Regions from separate parts of the Streptomyces sp. NBC_01451 genome, predicted to be linked through region 4. Evidence: riboswitches for the same ligand, from Rfam matches in the RefSeq annotation. Region 4 holds a riboswitch; each other region holds the start of a gene.
What was found. Region 4 has a riboswitch for cyclic di-AMP ahead of OG595_RS25740 (transglycosylase SLT domain-containing protein). Riboswitches for the same ligand answer to the same signal wherever they lie in the genome.
Positions count from the first base shown of each region.

Region 1 (4,198 bases), 4.6 Mb from region 4:
ACCTACGGTGAGAAGGTCATCGGCAGCCGGCGCGGTCACACCGGGCACCAGCACCTGCCCTGGGTGGCGCTCGACACCGACGCGACCGAGGAGCGCGGCGAGGTGTACGCGTGCGCGCTCGGCTGGTCGGGCTCCTGGCGGATCGCCGTCGCCCAACTGCCCGACGCGCGCGTGCAGGTCACCGGCGGCGCCGGATACGACGACTCGGGCCTGCTGCGCCTTGCGGCGGGCGAGTCCTTCACCACGCCCGTCTTCGCGGGGCTGTGGACCGACCTGGGGCACGGCGGGGCGAGCCGGGCATGGCACGCGTACCAGCGCGCGTTCGTCGTCCCGGACGCGGACCGGGACCGGCCCGTGCTCTACAACTCCTGGGAGGCCACGGAGTTCGACATCTCCGAGGAGCAGCAGGGGACGCTGGCCCGGCGGGCCGCCGCGATCGGCGTCGAACTGTTCGTCGTGGACGACGGCTGGTTCGGGGCCCGTACCAGCGACCGGGCCGGGCTCGGCGACTGGACGCCCAACCCGGACCGCTTCCCGGCGGGCCTGAAGCCGCTCGCCGAGTACGTGCACGCCCTGGGGATGCAGTTCGGCATCTGGGTCGAGCCCGAGATGGTCAATCCGGACAGTGACCTGTACCGCGCGCACCCCGACTGGGTGCAGTTCCAGCCGGGACGGAAGCGGACGGAGTTCCGCAACCAGCTCGTACTGAACCTCGCGCGCGACGATGTCCGCGAGTACCTCTGGGAGCAGCTCGACGGGATGCTCTCCAGCGCCCCGATCGACTATGTGAAGTGGGACTTCAACCGCTGCTTCACCGACGCCGGCTGGCCCGGTGAGGACTACCCGCAGCGTCTCTGGGTCGACCACGTGCACGGGCTGTACGCCCTGCTGGACCGGTTGCGGGAGGCCCATCCGAACGTCGCCTTCGAGTCCTGCTCGGGCGGCGGAGGCCGGATCGACCTCGGTGTCCTCGCTCGTACGGACCAGGTGTGGACCTCCGACAACACCGACCCGCTGGACCGGCTCGCCATCCAGGAGGGCTTCAGTCAGATCCATCCGGCGCGGGTCATGGCGGCCTGGGTCACGGACAGCCCGAACACCCAGCTCAACGGCCGGGTGAGCTCGTTGCGGTTCCGGTTCGTGAGCGCGATGGCCGGAGTGCTCGGTGTCGGCGGCGACCTCACGAAGTGGACGGAGGAGGAGCTGGCCGAGGCGGGGGAGTGGGTGGGGCTCTACAAGGAGATCCGGCCCGTCGTGCAGCGCGGCGACCTCTACCGGCTGCGGCGCCCCACCGGCGGGCTGAGCGCGGTGCAGTACGTGCTCGGGGACGAGACCGTCGTCCTCGCCTGGCTCCAGGCGCAGCACTACGGGGAACCGGTCCCGGCGCTGCGGTTGCGCGGCCTCGACCCGGCGGCGACCTATGAATGCCGTGAAACGGGTGAAATCCACCGTGGGGCCGTGCTCCTGCATCGTGGCCTGCGGACCGGGCTGAAGGGTGACCTCGAAGCGGCGGTTTTCCGACTTCGTCGGATCTGATTCTTCTGTCCGTTATGGCGCCTTCATTCCAACTCGCAAGGAAATGAGGGTTGCTGTGAATCCAGTGCGTGAGCAGGGTCATATCCGTGACCCTGAGTCGCCGTCATGTTCACGTAATTTCGGTGTGCTTCAAGGGAGTTCCAGGGATTGAGAGATCCGGAATTCACGGACAGTGACCGGGAATTCTGGGGAGGATCACAGGAAATCCGTACACAGGGAACTTGAGGCTTGTTCCGGTGCGTCCTGGTCGCTTACGTTCGCCACCAATCCGGACGGACGCCCAATCCTGCCGCCGCCCGGAGCCCGCATCGAACACCCGAGAACGGCAGGAGCGGGGGACCCACAGGTAGAACGCCTGTTCCGGTCTCTGGAACAGGCTTGGGGTTAAGTCACGTTCAGGCGTGGCCGGACATCTCCAGTCCGCACCCGACAGCTCACCTCGCAGGCGACGGAGAAGGAATTCGCCATGCCCGCGAAGGGTAAGCACCGCCGTCCGAAGTCCCAGCGATTCACCCGCTCGATAGCCGTCGCCGGAACCGGCGGAGCGGCACTCGCTCTGCCGTTGCTGGGAGCCACCGGAGCCCATGCGGCCACGGCCGAGTCCGCGACGCAGTCCGTGTCGACGCTTTCGGAGACCGCCAAGTCCGTAACGGCCGAAAACGTCTCCGCCAAGACGGCCAAAACCGAGAAGTCCGCGGCGTCGGCGCCTTCCGCCGCCGAGAAGTCGAGTGTCAGGACCTACGCGGTCCAGGCCGGCGACTACCTCTCGAAGATCGCCCAGGAGCAGAGCGTCAGCGGTGGCTGGCAGAAGCTCTACTCGGACAACCGCACCGCCATCGGCGCCGATCCGGGTCTGATCCACCCCGGTCTGAAGCTGACGATCGGCAAGAAGGCCGCGTCGGCCTCCTCGCCTTCCTCGTCCTCCGCCAAGTCCTCGTCCTCCTCGAAGTCCACGCGGACGGAGAGTTCCAAGCCGGCCGCCGAGAGCGCGACGGCCCAGACCTCGACGACGACCGAGGTTGCCGACACCGGCAGTTCGGGCGGCTTCACGCTTCCGGTGGCCGGTGCCACCATCGGCACCGCCTACCACGTCGCGGGCAGCATGTGGTCCAGCGGCTACCACACGGGCGTCGACTTCGTCGTCCCGACCGGTACCTCGCTCAAGGCCGTCGGCGCCGGCACCGTCGTCTCCGCCGGCTGGGGCGGCGCGTACGGCAACCAGGTCGTCATCCAGCTCGCCGACGGCTACTACGCCCAGTACGCCCACCTCTCCCAGCTCTCCGTCTCGGCGGGCCAGAGCGTGACGGAGGGGCAGCAGATCGGCCTCTCCGGTGCCACCGGCAACGTGACCGGGCCGCACCTGCACTTCGAGATCCGCACCACCCCGGACTACGGCTCCGACGTGGACCCGGTCGCGTATCTCCGCTCGAAGGGCGTCGCCGTCGGCTGACACGCGCACGATGAGGTGGGCCACGAGTCGCGTCGTCCCGTTATTCCGGGTTGACCAACACTTGACGAGTGGCTTATCTCACCGCGAGTCAACCCCTTCCTACGGTCGCGTAGCTCACATCGGAAGGTGAATCATGGGCCGATGTGGCAGACGATTCGAAGAATGACAGCAGAGCGGTGATCGGGTCGTACGTGGCGGTGGGGGACAGCTTCACCGAGGGCGTTGGCGACCCCGGCCCCGACGGGGCGTTCGTCGGCTGGGCCGACCGGTTCGCGGTACTGCTCGCGGACCGGCGCCCGGAGGGCGACTTCGACTACACGAACCTCGCGGTACGCGGGAGGCTGCTCGACCAGATCGTGGCCGAGCAGCTTCCGCAGGCCAGGGAGCAGGCGCCGGACCTGGTCTCCTTCTGCGCGGGCGGCAACGACATCATCCGGCCCGGCAGCGACCCGGACGAGGTCGCCGAGCGCTTCGAGCGAGCGGTGATCGGCCTCACCTCGGCGGTCGGCACGGTCATGGTGACGACCGGGTTCGACACCCGCAACGTCCCGGTGCTGAAGCACATGCGCGGCAAGATCGCCACGTACAACGGACATCTGCGGGCCATCGCCGACCGGTACGGCTGTCCCGTGCTCGACCTGTGGTCCCTGAAGACCATCCAGGACCGCCGGGCCTGGGACGGCGACCGGCTGCATCTGTCGCCCGAGGGTCACACGCGCGTGGCGCTGCGCGCGGGACAGGTCCTCGGCCTGGAGATCCCGGCCGACCCGGACCAGCCCTGGCCCGAGCTGCCGCCGCGGGGCACCTTCGAGATCCGCCGCGACGACGTCAACTGGGCCCGCGAGTACCTGGTCCCGTGGATCGGCCGGCGCCTGCGCGGCGAGTCGTCGGGCGACCACGTGACGGCCAAGGGGAGCCTGTCGCCGGTCGACATCAAGAGCCGGATCGACTGGGTCGCGTGAGTCGGGCATGGGGTCCGATCACGTCTCAGCGCCGGGTGGGCGACTTCAGCCCGTCCGGCGCTTGAGGGCGAGGCCGTCCAGGCCGACGCGGCAGCCCCGGTAACGCCCGCGCCAGCTCACCTGCCCGATGTCAACGCGGCCTGCTCCAGCCCCAGTTCCGCGGCCAGCGCAGCGTCCACCCACTGTTCGGCCCGCGCCCGCGACACCCCGTCGTACGCCGTCATCTGGACGGCCAGTCCGTCCAGCAGCG
Region 1 is NZ_CP109479.1:1,248,171-1,252,368, reverse strand. It holds gene OG595_RS05440 (alpha-galactosidase) at 1-1,536, shown strand, start outside; cyclic di-AMP (ydaO/yuaA leader) riboswitch at 1,840-1,999, shown strand; gene OG595_RS05435 (M23 family metallopeptidase) at 2,003-2,986, shown strand; gene OG595_RS05430 (SGNH/GDSL hydrolase family protein) at 3,163-3,948, shown strand; gene OG595_RS05425 (TetR/AcrR family transcriptional regulator) at 4,065-4,198, opposite strand, start outside.
Region 1: linked by a shared signal. The riboswitch ahead of OG595_RS05435 (M23 family metallopeptidase) and the one ahead of OG595_RS25740 (transglycosylase SLT domain-containing protein) in region 4 are both predicted to bind cyclic di-AMP.

Region 2 (4,198 bases), 2.1 Mb from region 4:
CTCCGGGCTCATCCGTGCCTCGGACGAGGGCGAGCACCTCACCGAGAACGAGGTCGCGGCCATGGCGTTCATCCTGCTCTTCGCCGGTTTTGAGACAACCGTGAATCTGATCGGCAACGGCGTCCACGCCCTCCTCACCCACCCCGAGCAGCGCGCCCGACTCCAGGCGTCCCTCGCCGTCGAGGACTCCTCCCTCCTCGAAACCGGCATCGAGGAACTCCTCCGCTACGACGGTCCCGTCGAGCTGGCCACCTGGCGCTTCGCCACCCGGCCGCTCAGCGTCGGCGGGCAGGACATCGCGGCCGGCGATCCCGTCCTCGTCGTCCTCGCCGCCGCCGACCGGGACCCGGCGCGGTTCGCCGACCCCGACACCCTCGACCTCGCCCGCCGGGACAACCAGCACCTCGGATACGGCCACGGCATCCACTACTGCCTCGGCGCCCCGCTTGCCCGTCTGGAGGGGCGCAGCGCGCTCGCCACCCTTCTCACCCGCCTCCCCGACCTGCAACTCGGCGCAGATCCAGCCGAGTTGAGGTGGCGGGGCGGACTCATCATGCGCGGACTGCGTACCCTGCCCGTCGAGTTCACGCCGGTTCGGGGAACCGGGCACGCGGCGTCGAAGGGGTCGTAGAGGATCGCGGGAAGGTGACACTCCCTCAACAATGTGATCTTCACGTGATCTGCGCGGCATTAACTTGTGACAAGTGATCGCCTGTCGATACGTTCGTGCACCAGTGCGATGCCTTGCATCACTCGCATCACCCGTCGCACCGCTCCTCGCTGTCTCGTGAAAGGCCATCGCATGCTCTCCGGGAACGGTCGTCACCGTCGCCCCCGTCAGGCCCCGGCCGCGCTCGTCGCGGCCGGTGTGGCAGGCTCCGCCATCGCGATCCCGCTGCTCGGTGCGACCGGCGCCAGCGCGGCCAGCGGTACCACCTGGGACCGGGTCGCGGAGTGCGAGAGCGGCGGCTCCTGGAGTGCCGACGCCGGCAACGGCCACTACGGCGGGCTCCAGTTGACCCAGGCGGACTGGGAGAAGTACGGCGGTCTCGCGTACGCCGGGAGCGCCGACCAGGCCAGCCGTTCGCAGCAGATCGCCATCGGCGAGAAGATACTCGCCGACCAGGGGGCGGGGGCCTGGGAGGCCTGCGCACTGCTGTCCGGGCTCGGCAAGGACACCGCCTCGGCCGACGTCGACACCGGCGTGGCCGGGGGTGGCGCCGACGATGCCGCGGACGGGACCTCGGGCCTGGGTCTGGCCTCGGGCTCGGACTCCACTCCCTCCTCCTCGACTTCGGCGTCACCCACCCCTTCGGGGTCGCCCTCTGTCGACCCCTCGGCCCCGACCGACGCCTCCGGCTCGTCGCCGTCCTCCGTGCCGTCCCTCGGGGCCACGACCGGCCCCGGCGACTCCGCCGGGTCGGCCATCTCCCTGTCGCCGTCCCCTTCCGCCCCGTCGCCGGGCGCGGGCGGCGAGGCGGAAGGGAGTGTTTCGCCCGTGGGCTCCGCAACGGGTGAAGAAGGGGGCAAATCCGGGCGCAGTGCGGGAAATCAGGTTGGTGAAGTCGGCGCCGAGGCGTCCGTCGGCGCCGAAACCCCCGCCGGTACCGGTCGTCACCGCGGCCAGGCCGAGGGCTCGTACGCCGGCAGTGTCGGGGGCGTCCTCTGGGGTGTCACCGACTCGCTCGATCTCGCGGGCGGACAGTCCGGGACCCCCGCCGGGACCGAGTCCTTCCTCGACGCGGACTCGGGCCTCGTCCTCCCCGGTCAGACCCTTGCGCTAGGTAGCGAACCCGGGCAAAACTAACCGGAGTTCACGTCATGGTTTGACGCTGAATGTCCGTTATCGATGCGGTGAGACAAAGGTCTCAGAAGCCCTGATCGTCTTTGTATTTCGGAGGATCAGCTGTTTACGGTCGTCATCGCCCGCCACAGTGGGCCCCGCCGGTCGTAACGCCGAATCCTGCCAACGGCCGTACGGGAACAGTCGTCGCTATCAAGCGCCGTAGGCAGGAGCGGGGGACCCAAGGTAAGTGCCGCACCGGGCAGTTGTCCCGGAGCGGCTTGGGGTGAAGCCGTACGCCGCCCGAGAGGGACGTACGGCCGGGCAACTCAACCGGCCCGAACCCGACAGCTCACCTCGCAGGCGTCGGTGAGGGGATCACGCATGCTGTTTACCGGTAAGGGCAAGCACCGCCGTCCGTCCAAGGCCACCCGGGTCGTCGCCATCGCCGGTGTCACCGGTGCCGCGGTCGCCGCTCCGCTCCTCGCGGCCGGCTCCGCCTCCGCCGCCACCTCCGCCGAGTGGGACACGGTCGCCCAGTGCGAGTCCGGTGGCAACTGGTCCATCAACACCGGCAACGGCTACTACGGCGGCCTCCAGTTCTCCGCCTCGACCTGGGCCGCGTACGGCGGCTCGGCGTACGCCTCCACCGCCGACCAGGCCTCCAAGTCCCAGCAGATAACCATCGCCGAGAAGGTCCTCGCGGGCCAGGGCAAGGGTGCCTGGCCGGTCTGCGGCACGGGCCTGTCCAGCGCCTCCTACAACGGCGGCGCGAGCAGCGGCACCGGCACGAGCGACAACAGCTCGTCCAGCAGCTCGAACAGCTCCAGCAACTCCGGCGAGACCTCCACCCGCTCCACCGACAACCAGCCGGCCTCGCGTTCGCAGGACCGGCCGGCCGCGAAGAAGACCGTCACCACCCCGACCGGCAAGAAGGTCAAGAAGGGCGACGGCGAGTACAAGGTCGTCAAGGGCGACAGCCTGAGCGCGATCGCCGAGGCGCACGACGTCAAGGGCGGCTGGCAGAAGCTCTTCCAGCTGAACAAGGACATCATCGACGACGCCGACTTCATCTTCCCGGGCCAGCAGCTGCACCTCAGCTGACGCGGCTGACGCGGCTGCACCTCGGCCGACGCCGCTGCGGCTCGGCCGAACCGCCGCCGACCCCGGCACCTGCGGGCCGGAACCCTCCCCGCATCCCGGCCGGTTCGTAGGTGAACCACAGGGCTCTCACATCCGTGCCTTCCATAGTGAGGGCCCGTGAGGGTCACCCCCGTCCCCCACGGGCTCCCCGCTTCGGTGCGTCTTCCCCCGTACGCACCGGAGCGGGGCTTTTTGTTCCCTGGGGGAACAATGTTTACCCTGGGTTCCGTTCATGTTCCGTCCATGGGGTGGTCGGACGGCTGGCCGATCCCCCGGAGCCGGTTAGGCTCATCAACGCGGAGCCGCTGCGGCCCCGTACCCGCGCGAGGCCCAGCAGCCCCGCGTACCCGCGTCACATCCCATGAAGGAGATGCTCGTGCCGTCCATCGACGTCGTCGTAGCCCGGGAAATCCTCGACTCGCGAGGCAACCCCACCGTCGAGGTCGAGGTCGGCCTCGATGACGGCAGCACCGGTCGTGCCGCCGTCCCGTCCGGCGCCTCCACGGGAGCCTTCGAGGCCATCGAGCTGCGCGACGGTGACCCCAACCGCTACCTCGGCAAGGGTGTCGAGAAGGCCGTCCTCGCCGTCATCGAGCAGATCGGCCCGGAGCTCGTCGGCTACGACGCCACCGAGCAGCGCCTCATCGACCAGGCCATGTTCGACCTGGACGCCACCGACAACAAGGGCTCCCTCGGCGCCAACGCCATCCTCGGCGTCTCCCTCGCCGTCGCCCACGCCGCCTCCGAGGCCAGCGACCTCCCCCTCTTCCGCTACCTCGGCGGCCCGAACGCGCACCTGCTGCCCGTCCCGATGATGAACATCCTCAACGGCGGCTCCCACGCGGACTCCAACGTCGACATCCAGGAGTTCATGATCGCCCCGATCGGCGCGGAGTCCTTCTCCGAGGCGCTGCGCTGGGGCGCGGAGATCTACCACACCCTCAAGAAGGTGCTGAAGACCAAGGGCCTGTCCACCGGTCTCGGCGACGAGGGCGGCTTCGCCCCGAACCTGGAGTCCAACCGCGCCGCCCTCGACCTCATCATCGAGGCCATCAAGCAGGCCGGTTACGTCCCCGGCGAGCAGATCGGCCTCGCGCTCGACGTCGCCGCGTCCGAGTTCTACAAGGACGGCAAGTACGAGTTCGAGGGCAAGTCCCGCACGGCCGCCGAGATGACCGAGTACTACGAGGAGCTCGTCTCCGCGTACCCGCTCATCTCCATCGAGGACCCGCTGTACGAGGACGACTGGGCCGGCTGGAAGACCATCACCGA
Region 2 is NZ_CP109479.1:3,798,098-3,802,295, reverse strand. It holds gene OG595_RS16455 (cytochrome P450 family protein) at 1-631, shown strand, start outside; gene OG595_RS16450 (transglycosylase family protein) at 803-1,807, shown strand; cyclic di-AMP (ydaO/yuaA leader) riboswitch at 1,992-2,164, shown strand; gene OG595_RS16445 (transglycosylase family protein) at 2,168-2,887, shown strand; gene eno (phosphopyruvate hydratase) at 3,297-4,198, shown strand, end outside.
Region 2: linked by a shared signal. The riboswitch ahead of OG595_RS16445 (transglycosylase family protein) and the one ahead of OG595_RS25740 (transglycosylase SLT domain-containing protein) in region 4 are both predicted to bind cyclic di-AMP.

Region 3 (4,198 bases), 3.6 Mb from region 4:
AGCGGCGGATGCCGCGCTCGCGGGCGACAGCGGCGATGTGTTCGAGGAGGGCGGAGGCCACGCCCCGGCCCTGGTGCGCGTCCTGCACCAGGAAGGCGACCTCGGCCTCGTGGGCGGGACCGGAGGCGGGCAGTCCCTCGGCGTCGATGCGGTCGTAGCGTACGGTGGCGATGAACTCGCCGCCGACCGTGGCCGCGAGCCCCACCCGGTCCACGAAGTCGTGGTGGGTGAAGCGGTGGACGTCCTTTGCGGACAGGCGCGGATAGGGCGCGAAGAAGCGGTAGTACTTCGACTCGTCCGAGACCTGTTCGTAGAAGCTGACCAGCCGGTCGGCGTCGTCCGCCGTGATGGGCCGGACACGGGCGGTGCCGCCGTCGCGCAGCACGACGTCCGCCTCCCAGTGGGCGGGGTACTCGTGCCGGTCCGCCGAGTTCTGCATGCGCCCCAGAGTACGGCTCGCGTCCGACAACGTCGCGAGGCAGTCTGTGGGGAACCGGAGTCGGGCCCAGGCCGGGGTTCGAACGCGGTTCCGGGACGGGTTTCGGCCCGCCTCCCGGCACGCTTCACGCTATGGAACAATGGTCTAGACAACCCTGAGACAGTGAAGGGCAGCATCACATGGCTGAGCGCCGCGTCAACGTCGGCTGGGCGGAGGGCCTCCACGCCCGCCCCGCCTCCATCTTCGTCCGTGCGGCCACGGCCGCCGGCGTCCCCATGACGATCGCCAAGGCCGACGGCAACCCCGTCAACGCGGCCTCCATGCTGGCGGTCCTCGGCCTGGGCGCCCAGGGCGGCGAGGAGATCGTCCTCGCCTCCGAGGCGGAGGGCGCGGACGCCGCGCTCGACCGTCTGGCGAAGCTGGTGGCCGAGGGACTCGAGGAACTTCCCGAGACGGTCTGAAAAGTCCGGCGGAGTCCTTGATTGAGGGTGGCGACAGTCGCCACCGCAAAAGAACCACCCGCACACGGCGAAGGGCCCGCCCGAATATCGGGCGGGCCCTTCACAATTCCCGATCGCGGGCAGCAGAAATAACCTCCCGCGAATTCGACTCTCTTTGTATACGGCTCCCGTGTTAATGACGCAGGCCCGTCATGTTTACGGGATGTTGCGAAGTCCTCACACGATCCGGCCTGTCCCCGGCGCCCGGAAATCGAAGCCGGTGCACGGCGGTCGCGCGCTCGGTGTGCAGCGCCGTGATGGCCCGCGCCCGCTCACTGTCGCCGCGCGCCACCGCGTCCACGATCGCCCCGTGTTCCGCCCAGGAGTCGACGGGGCTGGCAGGCGCCTCCACCGTGTACATCCAGGCGATCTTGTGCCGGAGCTGGGTGAGTGTCGAGGCCAGGGTGTGGCTTCCGGAGGCCTGGGTCAGCGTCTCGTGGAACCAGCCCCCCAGGGAGCGCAGATCCTCGCTGTTCCCCCTCCTGGCCCGCTCCTGGCCCAGCCTGACCAGGCCCCGCAGCACCTTGAGGTGGGCCTCGGTGCGCCGCTGGGCGGCCCGGGAGGCACCCAGCGGCTCCAGGAGCATGCGCATCTCCAGCAGGTCGGAGGCCTCCTGCTCGGTGGGTTCCGCGACGCACGCGCCCGCGTGCCGCCGGGTCACCACGAAGCCCTCGGCCTCCAGGGTGCGCAGGGCCTCGCGGACGGGGACGCGCGAGACGCCGTAGCGGCGCGCGAGCAGTTCCTCGGTGAGCCGGCTGCCGCGCTCGTAGACACCGGCGACGATGTCGTCCCGGATCGCCGTGCATACCGAGTGCGCCGGAATACGCATGTCCGACCTCCGCTTTAATCCCCGTGAAACGTCGACGATTGACGTGTGTTGAGTGACTCTATTGCAGAGAACCGGAATTTCCGACGGCAGGCCGGAATCGATGGATATTTTTTGGACACACCACCCTCCGAAACGCCGAAAGCCCCGGCTCGGGGAGCCGGGGCCACGACAAGTGGTGCGCGGGGTCGTCAGACGTTCACGCCGTGCGAGCGGAGGTAGGCGACGGGGTTGATGTCCGAGCCGTACTCCGGGGTCGTACGTGCCTCGAAGTGGAGGTGCGCCCCGGTGACGTTGCCGGTGGCTCCGGAGAGGCCTATCTGCTGACCCGGGGTGACCGTCTGGCCGACGGACACATTGATGGACGACAGATGACCGTACTGGGTGTACGTACCATCAATCATCTTGATCACGATGTTGTTGCCGTAGGACCCTCCCCAGCCGGCCTCGACGACGGTGCCGGAGCCCACCGCCTGGACGGTGGTGCCGGACGCGGCGTGGAAGTCGACACCGGTGTGGCTGCCGGAGGACCAGACGGCGCCGCCCGCCTTGTAGCCCGTGGAGATGTACGAGCCGGCGATCGGGGCGACGTAGCTGGTGAGGCGCTTGCGCTCGGCCTCACGGGCGGCACGGGCCTTCGCCTCGCGCGCCTCCTTGACCCGCTCCTCCGCTTCCTTCTTCGCGGCGGCGACGGCCCGCTTCTCGGCGGCGGCCTTCTCTGCGGCCTGTTCCTGGGCGGCGGCCTGCGCGTCTATCTCGTCGGCGAGCGACTCACCGATGGAGACCACCGGGGTGAGACCGGTCTGCTCGACGGTGGACTCCGCGGCGAGCGCCGGAGCTGCGAGGGAGCCGACGACGCCGGTGGTCGCGAGGGCGGCGACGCCGGCCGCGCGGACGGTCGTACGGGTGACAAGACTGGGGCGGCTGGGACGACGGTGCTTCCCGGTGGCGCGGGTGAACGCCATGTAGTGGTGGGTCCTTTCCTTCCTTCTCGCCTACCGGGTTAGCTGACGGGTTCGGAGCAGGAAGGTCTCCTACGGACACCCTCGCTGTACACGCGGGCATCCGATTCACCCCAGGGACTGCACATGGTGGGTCCCCGGCTCCCCTGGCTCGCGCCGTACGGGGACTCGGCGATGACTGTCCGGTGCCGCGGCTGCGGCGCAGTGCATGACGGACAGCCGGACAGACGCTAAACGGGACATCTTTCAATCAACAAACCGATCACGGGTTTTGTAGCGCATGCCACAGTGCAGACTGTCCACCTCTCCATCAATACGGACAACTTGCGCATCAACATGGACACAGAAGCCCCGGTGACGCTTTCGTCACCGGGGCTCCTGTCGTGTACGCCGGGTGCCGCTACTCGGCGGGGACGACGGTCACTTCGCCGATACCGAGGGCCCGGACGGGCTCCTCGATCGTCGCCGCGTCCCCGACGAGCACCGTCACCAGACGGTCCACCGGGAAGGCGTTGACGGCCGCCGCGGTGGCCTCCACCGTGCCGGTCGCGGCGAGCTGCCGGTACAGCGTCGCCTGGTAGTCGTCGGGCAGGTGCTGCTCGACCTGGTCGGCCAGCGTGCTCGCAACGGCCGCCGCGGTCTCGTACTTGAGCGGGGCGACTCCGACCAGGTTCTGCACCGCGACATCGCGCTCGGCGTCGGTGAGCCCCTCGGCCGCGAGGGTGCGCAGCACCTTCCAGAGGTCCGCCAGCGCGGGACCGGTGTTCGGCGTGTCGAAGGAGCCGCTGATGGCGAGCAGCGCGGCGCCCGTGCCGTCCGGGGCGGAGCGCAGCACCTGGCCGAACGCCCGCACACCGTAGGTGTAGCCCTTTTCCTCGCGCAGGACACGGTCCAGGCGGGAGGTGAGGGTGCCGCCGAGGCAGTACGTGCCGAGGACCTGGGCGGCCCAGACGCGGTCGTGCCGGTCGGCGCCGATGCGGCCGATGAGCAGCTGGGTCTGCACGGCGCCGGGGCGGTCCACGATGACGACACGGCCGGTGTCGTCGGCGGTCACCGGCGGCACGGGCCGCGGCTCGGCCGTCGAACCCGTCCAGGCCCCCAGGGTGTCGCCGAGCAGCGCGTCCAGGTCGACGCCGGTGAGGTCGCCGACGACCACGGCGGTGGCCGTGGCGGGCCGGACGTGCCTCTCGTAGAAGGCGCGTACGGCTGCCGCGTCGATCTTCGCGACCGTCTCCTCGGTGCCCTGGCGCGGACGTGACATGCGCGAGGACGCCGGGAACAGCTCCTTGTACAGCTGCTTGGCCGAGCGGCGGGCCGGGTTGGCCGTCTCGTGCGGGATCTCGTCGAGCCGGTTGCGCACCAGCCGCTCGATCTCGCTGTCCGAGAACGCGGGCGCCCTGAGTGCGTCGGCCAGCAGACCGAGCGCCTTGGGGAGACGCGACACGGGGACTTCGAGGCTGAGCCGCACACA
Region 3 is NZ_CP109479.1:2,244,398-2,248,595, forward strand. It holds gene OG595_RS09495 (bifunctional acetate--CoA ligase family protein/GNAT family N-acetyltransferase) at 1-439, opposite strand, end outside; gene OG595_RS09500 (HPr family phosphocarrier protein) at 619-900, shown strand; gene OG595_RS09505 (GntR family transcriptional regulator) at 1,073-1,768, opposite strand; gene OG595_RS09510 (M23 family metallopeptidase) at 1,957-2,730, opposite strand; cyclic di-AMP (ydaO/yuaA leader) riboswitch at 2,743-2,911, opposite strand; gene OG595_RS09515 (M16 family metallopeptidase) at 3,128-4,198, opposite strand, start outside.
Region 3: linked by a shared signal. The riboswitch ahead of OG595_RS09510 (M23 family metallopeptidase) and the one ahead of OG595_RS25740 (transglycosylase SLT domain-containing protein) in region 4 are both predicted to bind cyclic di-AMP.

Region 4 (4,198 bases):
CAACCAGAGCAGCACGAAGTGGCGAAGCAGCGTCCTGGGGAGGGACTTCGTGAATCATCCGGTAGCGGTTATCGGCGCGGGACCGTTCGGTCTGTCCACCGCCGCGCATCTGCGGGCGCGGGGCATTCCGGTGAGGGTGTTCGGCGAGCCCATGGTGAGCTGGCGGGACCACATGCCCGCCGGGATGCTCCTGAAGTCGACGCCGGCGGCGTCCAGCATCGATGCCCCGCAGAGTGGTCACACCCTCGCGGACTACTGCGATGCGGTGGGGGTGCCCCGGCTGGTCGCGGACGAGGACATCATCCCGGTGGAGACCTTCATCGCGTACGGCGAGTGGTTCCAGCAGCGGCTGGTGCCCGAGCTGGAGCAGGTGCGGGTGGTGTCCGTGGACCGGCGGCACAGGAGCACCGGCAGCCATGGCACGAGCAGGCACGGCAGCGGTGATGGCTTCGAACTCAAGCTGGACTCGGGTGAGTTGTTCACCGCGCGGGCGGTCGTGGTGGCGACGGGGCTGTCGGGGCTCGCACATCTGCCCCCGGAGCTGGCCGGCGCCGCGCCGGACGGGCCCTCGCCCACGGGACCGGTGTCCCACAGTTCGCAGCACCACGACCTGAGCCGGTTCGCGGGCGGAGAACTGATCGTCGTCGGCGCGGGCCAGTCCGCGCTGGAGACGGCGGCACTGGCGGCGGAGGCAGGGGCGAAGGTACGGGTGGTGTCGCGGGGGAGCGGTCGCGTCGCCTTCGGCGCACCCCCCTGGCAGCAGCCCAGGCTGCGGCCCGCGTCGCCGTTCGGCAACGCGTGGTCGCTCTGGGCCCTCTCCTACTACCCGCAGCCCTACCGCTACCTCCCGGCCCAGGCCCGCCACTACCTGGTCCGCCGGGTTCTCGGACCGCTCGGGGCGTGGTGGCTGCGCGACCGGTTCGAGGGGAAGGTGGAGGTGAGTGAGGTCGCGCGGATCGTCCGGGCGGAGGTCGCTGGGGCTGCGGGGGGCATGGCGGCTCCGAGGGCGGCCGAGGCGCGGAGTGCGAAGGGCGCCAACGGCGCGCCGGAGGCGCACTGTTCGGGGAGCGGGGTGGGCTCCGCCCACGGGCGGCCGGTGCTGACCGTACGGGAACTCGGCGGCCGGGTAGGGGAGTTGTCGGCCGACCATGTCATAGCCGCGACCGGCTACCGCGTCGACATCGCCGCGATGGACTTCCTCGGGCATGAACTGCGTACGGAGCTGGCGGTGAGCCGGGGGACGCCGAGGCTCGGTGCCGGATACGCCTCCTCCGTACCCGGGTTGTACTTCACGGGGTTGCCTGCGGCTGCTTCGTACGGGCCGGTGATGCGGTTCGTGTGCGGTACGGAGTTCGCGTCACCGCGGCTGGCGGGACATCTGGCGGCGGCGCACGGGTAGGGCGCGGGTGGCGTGCGCGAGGGGCGCGGGCAGGGCGGAGGCAGGGCACGAGTTCCGGTTCGTCCCGAGCGGTCCCTTCGGCGGGAACCGGTGCGGGTGCCGGGGCTGTTGCCGCCGGGAGAACGAACGTCGTCCGGTTCGAACGGAGACCGATGGGCCGAACGATCCGTATTCTCTGGATCATGGCCGCACCCACCGCATACGCACTTATCGCCACGGACCTGGACGGAACGCTCCTGCGTGCCGACGACACGCTCTCCGACCGGTCCCGGGCCGCGCTTGCGCGTGTCACGGCCGCGGGCGTCCGGCATCTGGTCGTGACCGGACGGCCGGCTCCGAGAGTCCGGCCACTGCTCGACGACCTGGGCGCCGGGGGGCTCGCGGTGTGCGGGCAGGGGGCGCAGGTGTACGACGCCGGCGCGGACCGTCTGCTGTGGTCGGTGACCCTGGACCGGGAGCTGGCGGAGACCGCGCTCGGCAAGATCGAGGCCGAGGTCGGTCAGGTGTACGCCGCCGTCGACCAGGACGGTGTCGACGGGCTCACGCTCATCGAACCCGGGTACCTGATGCCGCACCCGACGCTGCCGGCCGTACAGGTGCCCCACCGGGACGATCTGTGGACCGCGCCCATCAGCAAGGTGCTGCTGCGTCACCCGTCCCTGTCCGACGACGAGTTGGCGTCGGCGGCGCGCGGAGCGGTCGGTTCCCTCGCGACGGTCACCATGTCGGGGCCGGGCACTGTCGAACTCCAGCCATGCGGCATCACCAAGGCGACGGGGCTCGCGCTGGCCGCCGAGTATCTCGGGCTGACCGCGTCCGCCACGATCGCCTTCGGTGACATGCCCAACGACATCCCGATGTTCGACTGGGCGGCCCACGGTGTCGCCATGGCCAACGCCCATCCCGAGCTCAAGGCCGTGGCGGACGAGGTCACCCTCTCGAACGAGGACGACGGGATCGCGGTGGTGCTGGAGCGGCTGTTCGGGGCCGGAGCGGGCCGGTAGCGGACCAGGGCCGGCCGGCCCGGTAGACCTGGGCCGGCTGCCCCGGGCTGCCTGCCGCCCGGGGCTGCCTAGTAGGCCCCGTACACGTTGTCTATCGATCCGTAGCGCGCCGCCGCGTAGTTGCAGGCCGCGGTGATGTTCGCGATCGGGTCGTAGGGGTCGTACGAGGTGCCTGCGACGTGGTAGGCGGCGAAGGTCGGGTCGATGACCTGGAGGAGGCCCTTGGAGGGGGTGCCGGCTGCGGCGTTCGAGTCCCAGTTGTTGATGGCGTACGGGTTGCCCGACGACTCGCGGATGACGTTGCGGTAGATGCCGTCGTACGTTCCGGGGATTCCGTTCTGCGCCATGATGTCGAGCGATTCGCGGATCCAGCCGTCCAGGTTGTTCGCGTAGTACGTCGTGGTCGATGACGTGACGGACGGTGCCGCTGATGCCGTTGTCGCGGTCAGGAAGGGGATGGCCAGGGCTGCGGCGGCCGTCCCGGTGATGGCGAGTGTGCGCGTGAGCGCGAGCGGGCGGCGGGAGGTTCTCGCGTGGTGGTGCCGACCTCGTACGGGCATGGTGTGTCCTCTCCGGCGCCTGCGAGGTGAGCTGTCGGGTTCGGGCGGGAGATGCCCGGCCGGGCGCGTTGTCGGCGCACGGCTTCACCCCTAGCCGCTCCGGCGTGAATGCCCGGACCGGCGGCTTGCCTGGGTCCCCCGCTCCTGCCTGCGTGAGTCATGTGTGGGTGGGTTGTCTGCTCTGCGGGCGGTGGCAGGATTCGGCGGGCCGCCCGGTGTGGCGCGAAACGTATGCGAGAGCACACGGATGGAACAAGGGGCGGAAATGCAGGACTTGCCTATTTGGGACGCCCATTGGGGATAAAACGGTCAAAAAGTAAAGGGCGCGTGGAGGGCAACTTGCCTTTTGTGAAGGGGGAGTTTGCGGAGTGGGGGTCGTGGGGGTTGCTTGTGGGCGTGACTCGAATCACGGAGTGGGGGTAGTCGTGATCCGGGTGGCGTGAGCGGGCATTTTGAGGTTTTTGCTGATCAATGGACGCGCATGTCCGTTGTGGGAGTGGAACCTGCTGTGCGATGCGCGACGTTGTCCCGGTGACGGTCGCGGCGAGGGGTGGCGATGGGTGGGAAAGGCGTGGGGGTGAGGTGGCGTATGTGCGTGTGGGCTCAGGTGCCGGATGCGGGATGTTTATAAATGTCCATGCTTTGGACTGATCAAAAACATTCCGGTCGTGATCCGATACCGCCTGGGCTGGACGGGCGGGCGCTCGCGGTGATCGAAACGTGACCGGATACGCTGACTTGAGTGATGGCAACGATCTATCGACACACCGTGTGACCGCCAGTAGACACCAGCAGACAGGAGATCCCTCGTGACCGTCGTCGGGCCGTTCGGGCTGAGCGTGCGGGACCAGGCTCTCGAAGCCGATGTCCAGGCCGGATTGGCGGCTGTCGAGGAAGGGTTGCTCGAAGCCACCAAGAGCGAGGTCCCCTTCATTACGGAGGCCGCGCAGCATCTCGTACGGGCCGGCGGGAAGCGGTTCCGGCCACTGCTCGTAATGCTCGCTGCACAGTTCGGGGACCGGCATGCGCCGGGGATCGTGCCGTCCGCGGTGGTGGTGGAGCTGACCCACCTCGCGACGCTGTATCACGACGACGTCATGGACGAGGCCGAGGTGCGGCGCGGGGTGCCCAGTGCCAACACGCGCTGGGGCAACTCCGTCGCGGTCCTCACCGGGGACTTCCTGTTCGCGCGCGCCTCGCACATCCTCGCCGACCTCGGGCCCGAGGCGGTCCGG
Region 4 is NZ_CP109479.1:5,874,574-5,878,771, forward strand. It holds gene OG595_RS25730 (FAD-dependent oxidoreductase) at 50-1,399, shown strand; gene OG595_RS25735 (HAD family hydrolase) at 1,582-2,403, shown strand; gene OG595_RS25740 (transglycosylase SLT domain-containing protein) at 2,472-2,963, opposite strand; cyclic di-AMP (ydaO/yuaA leader) riboswitch at 2,965-3,126, opposite strand; gene OG595_RS25745 (polyprenyl synthetase family protein) at 3,773-4,198, shown strand, end outside.